DNA from 2 places in the Micromonospora sp. NPDC047187 genome. Region 2 is predicted to be linked to the other one. Evidence: riboswitches for the same ligand, from Rfam matches in the RefSeq annotation. Region 2 holds a riboswitch; the other holds the start of a gene.
What was found. A riboswitch is a leader RNA that binds a small molecule or an ion and turns the genes downstream of it on or off. The one in region 2 is predicted to bind cyclic di-AMP.

Region 1 (7,492 bases), on a different contig from region 2:
AGGCCACCGGCCGGATCGACCACGTGGTGGTCACCGCCGGCATCCTGGAGAAGGGCGCCCTCGCCGAGATGGACGAGGAGACCATGGACCGGCTGCTCCAGGTCAACTTCGTCGGCCCGGTGACCATCGCCCGCCAGGCCCTCCCGTACCTGCAGCAGACCAAGGGCCAGTTGCTGCTCTACACCTCCAGCTCCTACACCCGGGGCCGGGCCCGCTACGCGCTCTACTCGGCCACCAAGGCCGCCCTGGTCAACCTCACCCAGGCGCTCGCCGACGAGTGGGCCGACGTGGGTGTCCGCGTCAACTGCATCAACCCGGAGCGCACCGCCACCCCGATGCGGACGCGGGCCTTCGGCGAGGAGCCGGAGCACACCCTGCTCGCCGCGGAGGCCGTCGCCCAGTCGTCGCTGGACGTGCTGATCTCCGACCTGACCGGTCAGGTGATCGACGTACGCCGGGCACCCGGCGACGGGCCCACGCCGAGCGTGCCGGCGCAGTCCGGGTCGGGTCGGGTCGAGGCACCGGCCGGCGCGACGTCGGCCAACTGACGCCGACGGCTGCGGAACCACGAACGGAGCGACATGCGCGGCGACCTGGTCCGAAAGCTGGCCGCCCGGTGCCTGACCACCGGGTTGGCCGTGCTGGCCTTTGTCGTGCTGGCGCTGACCGGCGCCACCGGCTGGGGGCTGGCGTTGGCCGTCGCCGCGCTGGCCGCCTCGGCCGCTGAGCAGCGGATCCGGCCCAGCGCCGACCTGGTGGCGGAGACCGCGTTGATCGCCGCGGCGATCCTGGTCGGTTACTCCCGGCGACTGGACGACGGGCTCAGCCTCGCGCTGGTCGCCACCGGGCTGGTCCTGCTGGGGCTGGTGCTGCTGGTGGGGCCGCTGCGCACCGCCGGCAGTCTGGAGATCCGGGCGGCCAACCTGCCGGTACGCGCCCGCACGCCGATGATCGCCGACCGGCTCGGCACGGCCCTGCTCGGGCTGCTCGCCGCCCTGGCGCTCGCCGCCGCGCTCGCCCTGCCGGCCGGTGTGGCGCTGGCCGCCAGCCTGCTGGTCGGCGCGGGCGCCGGTGCGGTCGCGCTGGACCTGGCCCGGCGACGGTTCCGGCCACGGTCCGGCGGCGGGTCGGTGGCCGCCGCGCTGCGCCGGCACCAGCCGGAGTTCCTGCTCTACTTCTCCGCGCCTCCCGGCTCGGAATACCAGGTCACCATGTGGCTGCCGTACCTGGAACGGATCGGCCGGCCGTTTCTGGTCGTGCTGCGTGAGCCGGAGTTCCTGGCCCCGATCGCGGCGGCCACCGACGCGCCGGTGGTCTACTGCCCCACCCTGGGGGCGATGGACGAGGCGTTGGTGCCGAGCCTGCGGGCGGCGTTCTACGTCAACCACGGTGCGAAGAACAGCCACTGCGTCCGCTTCACCCAGCTCACCCACATCCAGCTGCACCACGGCGACAGCGACAAGGCGCCGAGCGCCAACCCGGTGTCGGGGATCTTCGACCGGATCTTCGTGGCCGGGCAGGCGGCGATCGACCGGTACGCCCGCGCCGGAGTGCAGATCCCGGCGGACAAGTTCGTGGTGGTGGGTCGCCCACAGGTCGAGTCGATCGAGGTGCGCCCGGAGCCCGCGCGAGGGTTGGCGCACCCGACCGTGCTCTACACGCCGACCTGGACCGGGCACCACGCCGACGCCGACTACTGCTCGCTGCCGGTGGCCGAGAGCCTGCTGCGCCGGCTGTTGGAGCGCGGCGCGACGGTGATCCTGCGAGCCCACCCGTACACCAGGCAGAACCCGGCGTCGGCCCGCCAACTGGGCCGCCTGACCGAGCTGCTCGTCGCCGACCGGGCCCGCACCGGCCGCCAGCACGTGGTCGGCGCGGCGGCTCGGGAGCTGAGCCTGACCGAGTGCGTCAACTCCGCCGACGCGCTGGTCTCCGACGTGTCCGGCGTGATCTCGGACTTCCTCTACTCCGGAAAGCCGTACGCGGTCACCGACATGGGCGACGAGGGTGACCGGTTCGTGGAGCGGTTCCCGCTGGCCGGGTCGGGTTACGTGCTGCGCCGGGACATGTCCAACGTGGACGAGGTACTGACCGCCCTGCTGGACACCGACCCGCTGGCCGAGGCCCGCTGGGCCACCCGCCGCCGCTACCTGGGTGACTTCCCGGCCGAGGCGTACGCCGAGGCGTTCCTGACCGCCGCCCGCCGGGAGCTGGCACCGGCTGGGACACTGACCGCGTCCACACCTGCCTGACCGCTCAGCGGTACGGGTCGAGCAGCGCCAGCACCGCCGCCGGGTCCTCCACGTGCGCGTTGTGCCCGAGGCCGGGCAGCGTGGCGACCGGTACGCCGTACTCCTTGAGCTGTTCGTCGGTGACCATCGGGTCGTTCTCCCCGCGTGCCAGCAGCACCGGCACGTCGGTCGCCGCGAGCAGCGCGGCCAGGTCGGGCTCGCCGACGGCGAAGGCGGCCGGGTCCATGGCGAGGCGCCACCGGCCGTCGACCTGGCGCAGCCCGGCGTCCACCACCGGGTGGTCCGGCGAGACCAGGCCGGCCAGCCCGGAGACCCGCAGGTAGCGGCGAGCCGCCTCGGTGCGGCTGGCGAACCAGCTCACCGGGCGGGCGGCGACTTCGGCGGCGCGGGTCAGCTCAGCGGGTGACCAGAGTGCCTTGATGCCCAGCCCGACGACCGCGTCCACCGGCGTTCCGGCGTCGCGGGCGGCAAGCGCGAGACCGACCACCCCGCCCAGCGAGTGCCCGAGCACCACCAACCGGTCGTCGGGGGCGAGCGCCTGCGCGACCTGCTGGGCGAAGCCCGGGAAGGAGTACGACGGCAGCGGCGACGCCCAGCCGTGGCCGGCGAGGTCCGGTGCCAGCCACCGCCCGGGCCAGTGCTGCTCGAGGTACGGGGCCCAGGGCAACCACACGTCCCCGGTCGCTCCCATGCCGTGCAGCAGCAGCAGGACCGGCCTGCGGCCGGCGTGACCACCCGTCTTCTCCACCACGGCCGCAGTCTCCCACGGTTCACGGTCGGGTACGAGAGCCGTCGATGACGGGACCACGCGGACAGACGCCGCGGGCGCCGGCCCCTTGTGGAGGACGGCGCCCGCGGCGGTCAGCGTGCCCGGGTCAGGCGGAGTAGCCCCGGCTGGTGATCCAGTTGGCCAGGTCGATCGTGGTGATCCAGTACGACGGGTCGGCCGGGTTCGCCGAGTCGGCGATGCGTACGGTGCGGCCGTTGTCCTTGTAGCCCACGACGGCGATGTAGTGCCCGCCGCCGTAGGAGTGCCAGCCGCCGTCGGTGTCGGTGGCGTCGCCGACGACGTTGGCCACCACGCCCCGGCCGTCGGTGATGGCCTTCACCACGTCGGCCTGGAGCCGGTCCATCTGGGCCGGGCTGGGCGCGCCGGGGAACATCCGGGTCCGGTACGGGGAGCCCTTCACCTCGGCGTTGAGCACTCGGGTGGTGTCCTCGGCCGAGTTGGTGCCCATCTCGGTGGTGCCCAGCTCGGCGCCGAGCTCCTCCTGGGTGCGGTCGATGCCGGCGGCGCTGAGCGCGTTCCGGGTGGCCGCCGGGCCGCAGTTGTAGTAGGTGTTCTGCGCCTCGTAGTCGTAGTCGAGCACCTTGGTCGCGGGCGGCTTCGGCCGCTCCGGCTTCCGGGTGAGGTCCGGGTTGCTGCTGGCCTTGGCGGCGGGCGACGCGGCGCTGGTGGCCGGGGCGGCAGTGGTCGGTGCGGCGCTGGCCGAGGGGGAAGCCTCCCGAGCCTCGCCGCGGGAGGCGGCGACGTCGCTGCGCATCTCGGCGACAGTGGTCGCGGTGCGCTGGCCGGCCGGGGCGTCGTCGGCAGTGGTGAGCAGGGCGCCGGTGGTGGTGGCGATCGCGAGGGCCGCGGCGGAGGCGGCGACGATCTGGTACGGGCGCTCGGTGGCGAGGCGGCGGAGCTGACGCTGCAGGGTGTGCTTCACGGGGTCCTCCACGGATCGGGGGGAGAGCGGCACACCGGGGCCGGACCGGTATCCGGGCAGGCGCCAGCGCGCGGACCGTGGTCCGCGGATGGTGAACCGCTCAGGGGAACGCCCGGCGTGGCCGGGCGGGGAAGGCGATGACCCGGGGGTCAGCTCACCGTCACTGGACGGATGAGCGGGTGCACCGCCGCGCCGTGGAGGCGAGGGAACAACCGAGGGGTGGAAAGGTGCTGCACGAGGATGGGACTCCTTCCGACACCGCCTACCGGGTTAGCTGACGGATTCGGGCGGGAAGACGCCCTACCGCGGGCCGTGGCTCGCGGATTCACCCCGGACTTACTGGTGGGTCCCCGGTTCGTTGATCACGATTAAGCGGGTCGGTGCGGCGTCGCGTCTTGCGATCGGTTACCGCACCGGACGGGACGACACTACTGGCGTCTCAACGCCCTGCCAAGCCAGGTTCACCTGCGTAAACCCCAATTGGCGCGACAATTTCTGCGCGTATTGCCGATGATGTGACTCGATGGGACAACCGGTTACGGCGACGCCTGCGGGCGACAACCGGACAGGCCGCAAAGAACGCGGCCACAATCGCGGGATCAATGCCGCCGATCGCGTCGGACGTCCGATTTCCCGATTGGGTGACCGGCCTCACATCACGGATTGGGCTCAACCCACCCGGGCCGGGCGCCACAGTGCCACGACGGCGGGACGCAACGCCCCGGCCACCGTGCGGCGCGCGGGTACCAGGGTCGGGCGGAGCCGGGCCGCCGCCGCGTACGCCTCCTCGGCGAGGGCACGAGCCGACTCGGCGGCCAACTCCGCGTCACGCCAGGCGGCCCGCTCACGGCCGGCGGCCACCTGGTAGTCGGCCAGCCGCGCATCCCGGACCACCCGGCTGATCAGCACCTCCTGCTCGACCGGGTGCCGCCGGGGATCCCAGCCGCGCCGGTGCCCGAACACGTCGCCGAGCTGCGCCATGGTCAGCTCCCCCCGCCAGTACGCAGCCATCACCGCCCGGTGCAGATAGCGCTCCCGGGCGGCGTACTCGGCGGGGGTGTGCGGGGTCTGCGGGGTGGGCAGCGCACCGGCGCCAGCGAAGCGACGCGCTGCGGTGTCCGCCTCGTCGTACCCGATCCAGGCCCGCTCCAGCTGCTCCTGAGCAGTCAGCCAGGCGGCACGCCGCCGCTTGGCGGTGGTGGCCGCGCCGGCCGCGGCGACGGCCACCTCCTCGGCGTAGCGGCGCAGGTCCACGGCCTCGGCGGCGGCCACCTCCCGAGGAGTGGGCCCGGCCGGGAGCGGGTCGTCAGTGGGCCGGTCCCGTTCGGGGCGGGCGGCCAGCACGGAGAGCAGGCCCAGGGTCAGCAGGAACAGCGTCGACCAGATGGCGGCGGCCCGCGGCACCTCGGTCACGAACTGGTAGAAGACGACTGTCTCCATGGTCGGCACCTCGGGGAGGATGAGCAGTGCGATGGGGAGCCGCGCCGATCAGCGGGCCACTGTGGGCCACGGGTCGGCGGGTCAGGGAGCGGGTGGGTCGACAGGGCACGGTGGCGGGACGGTCGTCCCGGTGGCTCAGCGCCCGGGTGGGGCCCGGGAAGCCCGACCGCTCGTACCGTCGAGGAGGGGCAGCCGGCCGAATTCGGCCGCGCGGACCGGCAGCACGCCGGCCGCGATGGCGCCCTGATCATCGGGGAGCGCCACCGGCGTGTCGACCGACCATGTCGGGACGGACTCCTCGGCGGCCTCCGGCGGTATCGCCGCGGCCGGGCGGGCAGCACCGGGTGCCGCGGAGTGCCGGCAGGAGGCCGCCAGCGGGCCGGCGGCGACAGAGGCCGGCACCGCGCTCGACGTCGGCACCGGGCCGGGTGTTGCCGTGGTGGCCGTGGCCGGGCCTGCGCCGAGCGCCAGGGCCGCGACGACGGCGAGGCTGGTCAGCACCCGAGTCGCCCAGCGCGCCACCCACCACAGCGGACAGGTGAACGCGACCGGAAGCACGCCCCAACGCTACCGTCGCGCCGAGCCGGGCGCACCGACCACGGGCGTGTCGGATCGCGCCGCGCCGACCCGTTGACCAGGGTGGACGTTGTCAGCGCAGGTCGACGTACGGTGATCGCCCGCCGGCCTGACCGACCTCGTCGGCAGGTCCGTCGACCTTGCCGCGGGCGCTGCTTGCGGGGTCCCGTGCGTCGTCGTCGCCGGCCGCGCGTTGTCGGGGGACGGGCGCCGGACGGGCCGCACGGCGCGGCGCGAGCCGGCGCATCATCGGGGTTTCGACGAAGCGGTGCAACAGCCCGGCGAGGATCAGGTTCGCCGCCAGGAAGCCGAGCACCACGGCCGGGCCACGCCAGCCCGCGAAGCCGATCCCCCAGGTCCCGCTCCAGCGCAGCACGCTCGTCATCACCAGCACGTGCACCAGGTAGAAGGCGAACGAGACCTCACCGAGCCAGACCAGCGGCCGGGACCGCCACGGCGAGCGCCGACCCCGCACGTCCGCGTCCGCGGCCGCGGTGATCACCAACAGGTACGCGACCGCGAGCAGCGTGGTCCACAGCTCGGCGCGGATCCACTGCGCGGCCGCCACCCAGGTGACCAGGAAGATCCCGCTGGCCACTGTCAGACCGGGACCGCGCCACAGCCCCCGGCGCATCAACTCGGCAGCCACCGCGCCCAGCCAGAACTCCAGCGACCGTACCGGCGGGAAGATCTGGGTGAACCACCAGCGGCTCACCTCCGGCACCAACTCCTGCGCCGGCCAGAGCGCGAGGATCAGCAGCGGCAGCGCGACGATCAGCGTCCAGAGCAGCTTCGGTCGGGCCCGGCGCAGCAGCGGCAGCGCCAGCGGCAGACAGAGGTAGAAGAAGAACTCGCAGGACAGCGACCAGCTGACGGTGTTGATGCTGTAGAACCAGCCCGGCCGGGGGTCCCACGCCTGCAACAGCAGCAGGTTCTCCAACGCCGCCGCCGGCAGGACCGGGTCGGCGAACCACCAGGCGACCACGAGCGTCGCCGCGAACAGCACCAGGTGGTTCGGGTAGATCTTGGCGATCCGTCGCCGCCAGAAGGTACGCCGGGAGTCGCCCTCGCGGGCCGACCAGACCAGCACGAAACCGCTGAGGATGAAGAAGAACTGCACCCCGGAGAGACCGAGGGTGAACAACGCGTCGATGACGGCCTTGTAGTCCGGCTCGGCGATGATCCGCATGGTGCCGGCGTGAAAGCCGAAGACCAGCAGAGCGGCGATCCACCGCAGCCCGGTCAGCGAGGGCAGCCGGGGCAGGGCCGGTGCCGGCCGGGCGGCCGACGTCGCGGCGACGCTCGTCATGCCGGGATCCCGGCGCTCGGCAGGGTCACCAGCACGGTCGTAGCCTCCTCGTCGCGGCGTCGGACGGCGCGACGGCGACGCCCACGACGACCCGGCAGGGCCGCACCGAGGCACCCTACCGGGTCACTCCCGGGTGAACCGGACGCATCCCACCCGCCCCGCGAGCCCACGTTCCCCGGGCCGGAAACCGACCACCGGCCCGG
Region 2 (5,749 bases):
TTGGTGTGCAAGCGGTTGCACGACAGTGATGGTTGCCGCCCTCGCCTTGATTACCGCCCCGAGCTTCCCTAATGTGGGGCACCGACCGCTGTGGGTCGTCTGCCTCGGCCCTTCCCTCACGCGAGGCGCCCGGCGGTCGGTTGCAAAGGAGTCGGTGCCGGTGGCAACCATGCCCCCTCATCGTCACGACCTGTTTGCGTCTGCTCGCTCTGGTGGCCTGCGCCGCGTTGCGCACCGGGTGCTCGTCCTGGTCGCCGCCGCGGCGGTCGGCGCCGGTCTGCTGACCGCGCCGGCACATGCCGCGCCCACGGTCGACGAGATCGAGGCGCAGATCGACAAGAAGTGGGAGCAGTTGGAGCCCACCATCGAGCAGTACAACAAGGTCCGGGCGCAGCTGAAGGTCAACCGGCAGAAGTCGGCGAACCTGCAGAAGAAGATCGAGCCGCTGGCGCTGCAGAGCGAGCTGGCGCTCAACCGGGTCGGCGATCTCGCCTCCCGCTACTACATCTCGGGCCCGTCGCACGACATCGGCGCGCTGCTGGTCAGCGCCAAGCCGGACACGCTCACCGAGCAGCTCACCATCCTCGACCGGCTCGCTTCGCAGGAGCGCAAGGAGGTCGAGGGTGTGCTGGCCGTGCGGGCCAAGTACGACGGCGAGAAGCAGAAGCTGGACGCGCTGATCGTCACCCAGACCAAGCAGCAGAACGAGCTGGCGGCCAAGAAGAAGCAGATCGACGGCGAGATCAAGCAGCTCGAAGCATCGATGCCCAAGACCACGGTCAAGACCGCGGCCTGCCCGACCATCAACGGTGTGGTCAACGAGGCGGCCCGCACCGCGATCAAGACCGCCTGCGGCAAGGTCGGCAAGCCGTACGTCTGGGGCGCCACCGGCCCGAACTCGTTCGACTGCTCGGGGCTGACCCAGTACGCCTACAAGGCGGCCGGGATCTACCTCACGCACCACACCGGTGACCAGTGGAACGAGGGCAAGGCCGTCTCGCGAGCCGACGCTCGTCCCGGTGACCTTGTCTTCTTCTTCTCCGGCCTGAGTCACGTCGGGCTGTATCTGGGCAACAACACCATGGTGCACGCGCCACGTGCCGGTAAGCCGGTGCAGGTGTCCAGCATCAACACCATGCCCGTCGCCGGGTTCCGCAGACCTGGCTGATCCACCTCGCGCGACACGACGGCCCCCGGTCACCGACCGGGGGCCGTCGTGGTTCTCAGCGGGGGGCGCCGACCGGGGACGGCAAGAGCTGCACGTCGGCGAGGTCGACGTACATGATCCGGTGGCCGAACTGGATCTGCGCGTACCGGTTCTTGCCGCGAATCACCGTCCAGTCGCCGGGCGAGGAGCCGTCGAACGTGCTGGCCCGGTAGTACTCGCCGGCCAGCACCGCGCCGACGGCGTACCGCTGCCCGGCGGCCAGGGTGTACTGGAGCGGCGAGATCGCCTGGTAGGGCACCCCTTCCGGGTACGCGGACTGCTCCGGGTACGCCCTTCCGTAGACCGGAACGGTGGTCCGTCCGGGCTTCGGCGTGGCCACGACGCCGACGGTCCAGCTGGCGGTCGGCGCGGACGACGGGTTGTGGAACCAGGCCCGCTGCCCGAGGTACCAGATCGCCGTCCAGTCGCCCTGCCGTCCGGCCAGCGCGTACGTCTGCCCGGCGGACGCCCGGGCTCCGTGGTCCGACACCGCCATCGTGTTCGGGCTGCCGTCCGGGCGGAGCGCGACGTCGTTGACCAGCGGCGCGTCCGCGGACGGTGCGCTGCGCAGCACCACCGCCGAGGAGCCGCGTGGCGCGCAGGGCACGCCCGGGGTGACGCAGCCGGTGAACGCCGGCTGGTTGGTGGTGTGGTCCGGGTCGATCCGGACCATTCCGGTGGCCGGGGTGCCGGTGTCCAGTCGAGGTGCGTGCAGCAGGTCGAAGTAGTGCGTCCAGTCCCAGTACGGGCCCGGATCCCAGTGCATTCCCCGCACAGTCGAGGGGATGGTGCCGGGCACGTTGTCGTGGCCGATGATGTGCTGGCGGTCCAGTGGGATGCCCAGTCGCATCGCCAGGTGCCGGACCAGCTTCGCCGAGGTCCGGTACATCGCCTCGGTGTACCAGGTGCCCTGCGCCGCGAAGCCCTCGTGTTCCAACCCGATCGACTTCGCGTTGACGTACCAGTTGCCGGCGTGCCAGCCGACGTCCTTGGTCTTCACGTGCTGGGCGATGTGCCCGTCGACGGAGCGCAGCGAGTAGTGCCAGCTCACGTAGGTCGGATCCTGGACCAGTTGCAGGGTCGTGGCCCAACTCGCCTCGGTGTCGTGGATGACGATGTACTCGATCTTCTGCCGCGCGGGCCGGTCGGAGAGGTCGTGGTTGCCGTAGTCCCCGTCGCCGAACGCCTCGTAGGGCGCCGGGATCCACTCGCAGGAGATGGTGCGGGGGCACTCCACCCCGTCCGGGCGGGCCAGCCGGCGCAGGCCCAGCCGGTCCAGCCAGGAACGCTCGGGCCGCACCGCGCGGGCCGGCAGGGTGATCCGCTGGCCGTCGTCGGTCACCCGGGCTTCGCCCGCGCCGATGGTGGTGAAGACCTCGTCGGCGAAGGCCGCCGCGGCGTCGGCGCTGTCCGCGCCCGAGTAGCGTGCCACCGCGCCGTACCAGGCCGCCGGGTCGGTGTCCGCGCCGACCGGCGCGCCCAGATCCCTCTGGTACGCGCTCAGCAGCGCGGCCCCACCCCGGATGTTGAGGCCCGCGTCGGTGCGCAGTGCCTCGGGGGTGGCGCCGGTCAGCGTGGCGGCGGCGTCGACGGTCTGCAACGCGGCGGTGGATGGCGCGGGTGCCTCGACCGGCCGGGGCGCGGGTACGCGGGCGGTGCGGGAGTCGTCGCCGCGTGGGTCCTCGGCGCCGGCGTCGTGGTGGCCGCGTCCGGGTAGGGCGGCCACGTGCCGCGCGTCGGTCAGGTGCATCGGACCGTAGCCGCCACTGGTGCTCGGTGTACCGGCGTTGGTGTCCCAACGGGACTCCAGGTAGGAGACGCCGAGCAGCACGACGGCCGGCACGCCGTACTCGGTGGCCGCTGCGGCGTACTGCTGCTGGCGGTCGGTGGTGGGCGCTGCGGCGGCCGGGCCGACGGAGAGTGGCACAGTGGTCGCGGCGGCGACCACTGTGGCGGCGAGCAGCCCGCGCCAGCCGGTCGACAGGGTTGGATGGTGCATCGAACCCCCTAGATTCTCGCGGAGTGAGGTCAGGTCACCATCGCGCCGTCCGGGAGGTCGCGTCAATACCTTTCTATCTATCGAAGTGGATGGAAAGAATTCTTCACACACGGTCGGTTACCTCGTTCAATCCGTACGGAGTGTCACTGCCGCACGGGTTGCGGATCGGTAACAGACGTCTCTACTCTGGTCATTTGTTGGCCCGACAGCAGCTCCGCCCAGCCCGGGCGGTAACGGACCGACACCGCCGAGTCGTTTCCGAGCGAACCGGGGACCCAGGTCCCTCGGGGTGAATCCGCAGCCACTGCGGTAGGGCGCCGACTTCCCGCCCGAACCCGTCAGCTAACCCGGTAGGCGGTCAGGAAGAAGGAGTACGGAACCCGGTGGCACTCCATGCCCCGCGGCCGTCGTCCGAGCGGTCGGCATCAGCCGGCCCGGCGTCGATCGTGCCGCGCCCACGCTGGTCCCGCTTCACCACCGCACTCGCCGCGCTGGCCGGCATCGCCGTCGTTCTGACCGGCAGTGCCACGGCGGCCCACGCCGACCCGTCCGTCGCCGAGATCGAGCGCCAGATCGACGCCGACTGGAACAAGCTCGAACCGATCATCGAACGGCACAACGCCACCCGCACCGACCTCGCCGCGAAGCGCAAGCAGACAGACGCGCTGGCCGCCCGGATCACTCCGCTCGAGCGCCAGGTCGACGCCGCGATGAACAAGGTCAGCGCCCTGGCCGTGCGCGCCTACAAGGGTGAGAACGTCTCGACAGTCAACGCGGTGCTGGGCAGCCGGTCGCCCAGCGAGGTGGTCGGCCAGCTCGAAATGCTCGACCGCTTCGCGCACAACCAGCAGAAGGACGTACGCCAGGTGGCCGACCTGCGCGACCAGCTGGCCGCGCAGAAGGCGCCACTGGACGAGATGGTGGCCCAGCTGACCCGCACGGAAGCTCAGCTGGCGGCGAAGAAGAAGCAGATCAACGACGAGATCGACCGCCTGCAGAAGCTGCGCCTCAAGGTGTACGGCAGTGGCGGCGGCGGTCCGCTGCGCCCGGCACCCTGCCCGGGCAGCTACCCCGGCGGCGCCGCGGGCACCGCTGTCAAGTTCGCCTGCGCGCAGATCGGCAAGCCCTACGTCTGGGGTGCCGAGGGCCCGAACTCGTACGACTGCTCCGGGCTGATGCTGGCCGCCTGGGCGAAGGCCGGCGTGTCGCTGCCGCACAACGCCGCCGCGCAGAGCCGGGTAACCAAGAACGTCAGCAAGGGCGACCTGCGCCCCGGCGACCTGGTCTTCTACTACAGCGACATCCACCACGTCGGCATGTACGTCGGCGGCGGCTGGGTGGTGCACGCCTCGCAGGCCGGTCAACCGGTCAAGATGAAGAAGGTCGACGACGGCCCGATCCACAGCTACGGCCGTCCAGGCTGACCCCGAGTGATCGAAGGGCCCGTCGCGATCCGTCGCGGCGGGCCCTCGTCGTCTCGGGGCCAGCTGCTGAACCTCAGCGGGTGGGCCAGGTCCGCCAGTGCTGCCAGGCGCGGCTGGGTGTCGGCCCCCGCTGGCCCTGGTAGCGCGAGCCGTAGACCACCGAGCCGTACGGGTGCTCGGCCGGCGAGGAGAGCCGGAAGATGCAGAGCTGCCCGATCTTCATGCCCGGCCAGAGGGTGATCGGCAGGTTCGCCACGTTCGAGAGTTCCAGCGTCACGTGACCGGAGAAGCCCGGGTCGATGAAGCCGGCAGTGGAGTGCGTGAGCAGCCCGAGCCGGCCCAGGGAGCTCTTGCCCTCCAGTCGGCCGGCGAGCTGGTCACCCAGCGAGATGACCTCCAGCGTCGAGGCGAGCACGAACTCCCCCGGGTGCAGCACGAACGGCTCACCGTCGGGGACCTCGACCGCCGAGGTCAGGTCGTCCTGCTGCATCGCGGGATCGATGTGGGTGTAGAGGTGGTTGTTGAAGACCCGGAACAGCCGGTCGAGTCGGACGTCGATGCTGGACGGTTGGACCAGGGTGGGCTCGAACGGCTCCAAGCCCAGCGTGCCGGCCTTGATCTCGGAGACCAGGTCGCGGTCGGAGAGCAGCATCGGACCACCATAGCCGCGCTGCCAAAAGTGGCCGGATTCGGTGCCGGTGACCAGCGCGTCGAGGTCGCTGCTCGTACATTTGTTCGATAGAATGCCCACATGGCTTCCTGGTCCGAATTCGCCGCCGACGAGCCCCGACTCGCCGACGGGATCCGCGTTCTCCTCCAGCAGTACGGGCCGGGCTTCGGCTATCTGGCCACGGTCCGCGCCGACGGCGGGCCCCGCGTCCATCCGGTCTCCCCGGTCATCACCGCCGAGGGGCTGTTCTGCTTCATCATCGACTCGCCGAAGCGCCGCGACCTCGAACGTGACGGCCGTTACGCGCTGCACTCGTTCCCGGCGGAGGAGAGTGACGACGAGGCGTACGTGGCAGGGCGCGCCCGTCCGGTGACCGATCCGATCCGGGTGGCGCAGTTGGCGCAGAGCGCCCGGGCCGAGCCGCAGGTCGACTGGCGGCTCTTCGAGTT

Region 1: linked by a shared signal. The riboswitch ahead of ABZ794_RS11365 (C39 family peptidase) and the one ahead of ABZ794_RS09685 (NlpC/P60 family protein) in region 2 are both predicted to bind cyclic di-AMP.

The regions. Positions count from the first base shown of each region.
Region 1 is NZ_JBEYUF010000005.1:63,942-71,433, reverse strand. Features, by position in the region: gene ABZ794_RS11380 (bifunctional cytidylyltransferase/SDR family oxidoreductase) at 1-548, shown strand, start outside; gene ABZ794_RS11375 (CDP-glycerol glycerophosphotransferase family protein) at 582-2,252, shown strand; gene ABZ794_RS11370 (alpha/beta fold hydrolase) at 2,257-3,003, opposite strand; gene ABZ794_RS11365 (C39 family peptidase) at 3,128-3,976, opposite strand; cyclic di-AMP (ydaO/yuaA leader) riboswitch at 4,209-4,349, opposite strand; gene ABZ794_RS11360 (hypothetical protein) at 4,634-5,404, opposite strand; gene ABZ794_RS11355 (hypothetical protein) at 5,540-5,962, opposite strand; gene ABZ794_RS11350 (acyltransferase) at 6,054-7,289, opposite strand.
Region 2 is NZ_JBEYUF010000004.1:96,771-102,519, reverse strand. Features, by position in the region: gene ABZ794_RS09695 (C40 family peptidase) at 155-1,168, shown strand; gene ABZ794_RS09690 (peptidoglycan recognition family protein) at 1,224-3,206, opposite strand; cyclic di-AMP (ydaO/yuaA leader) riboswitch at 3,442-3,577, shown strand; gene ABZ794_RS09685 (NlpC/P60 family protein) at 3,590-4,630, shown strand; gene dcd (dCTP deaminase) at 4,704-5,282, opposite strand; gene ABZ794_RS09675 (pyridoxamine 5'-phosphate oxidase family protein) at 5,382-5,749, shown strand, end outside.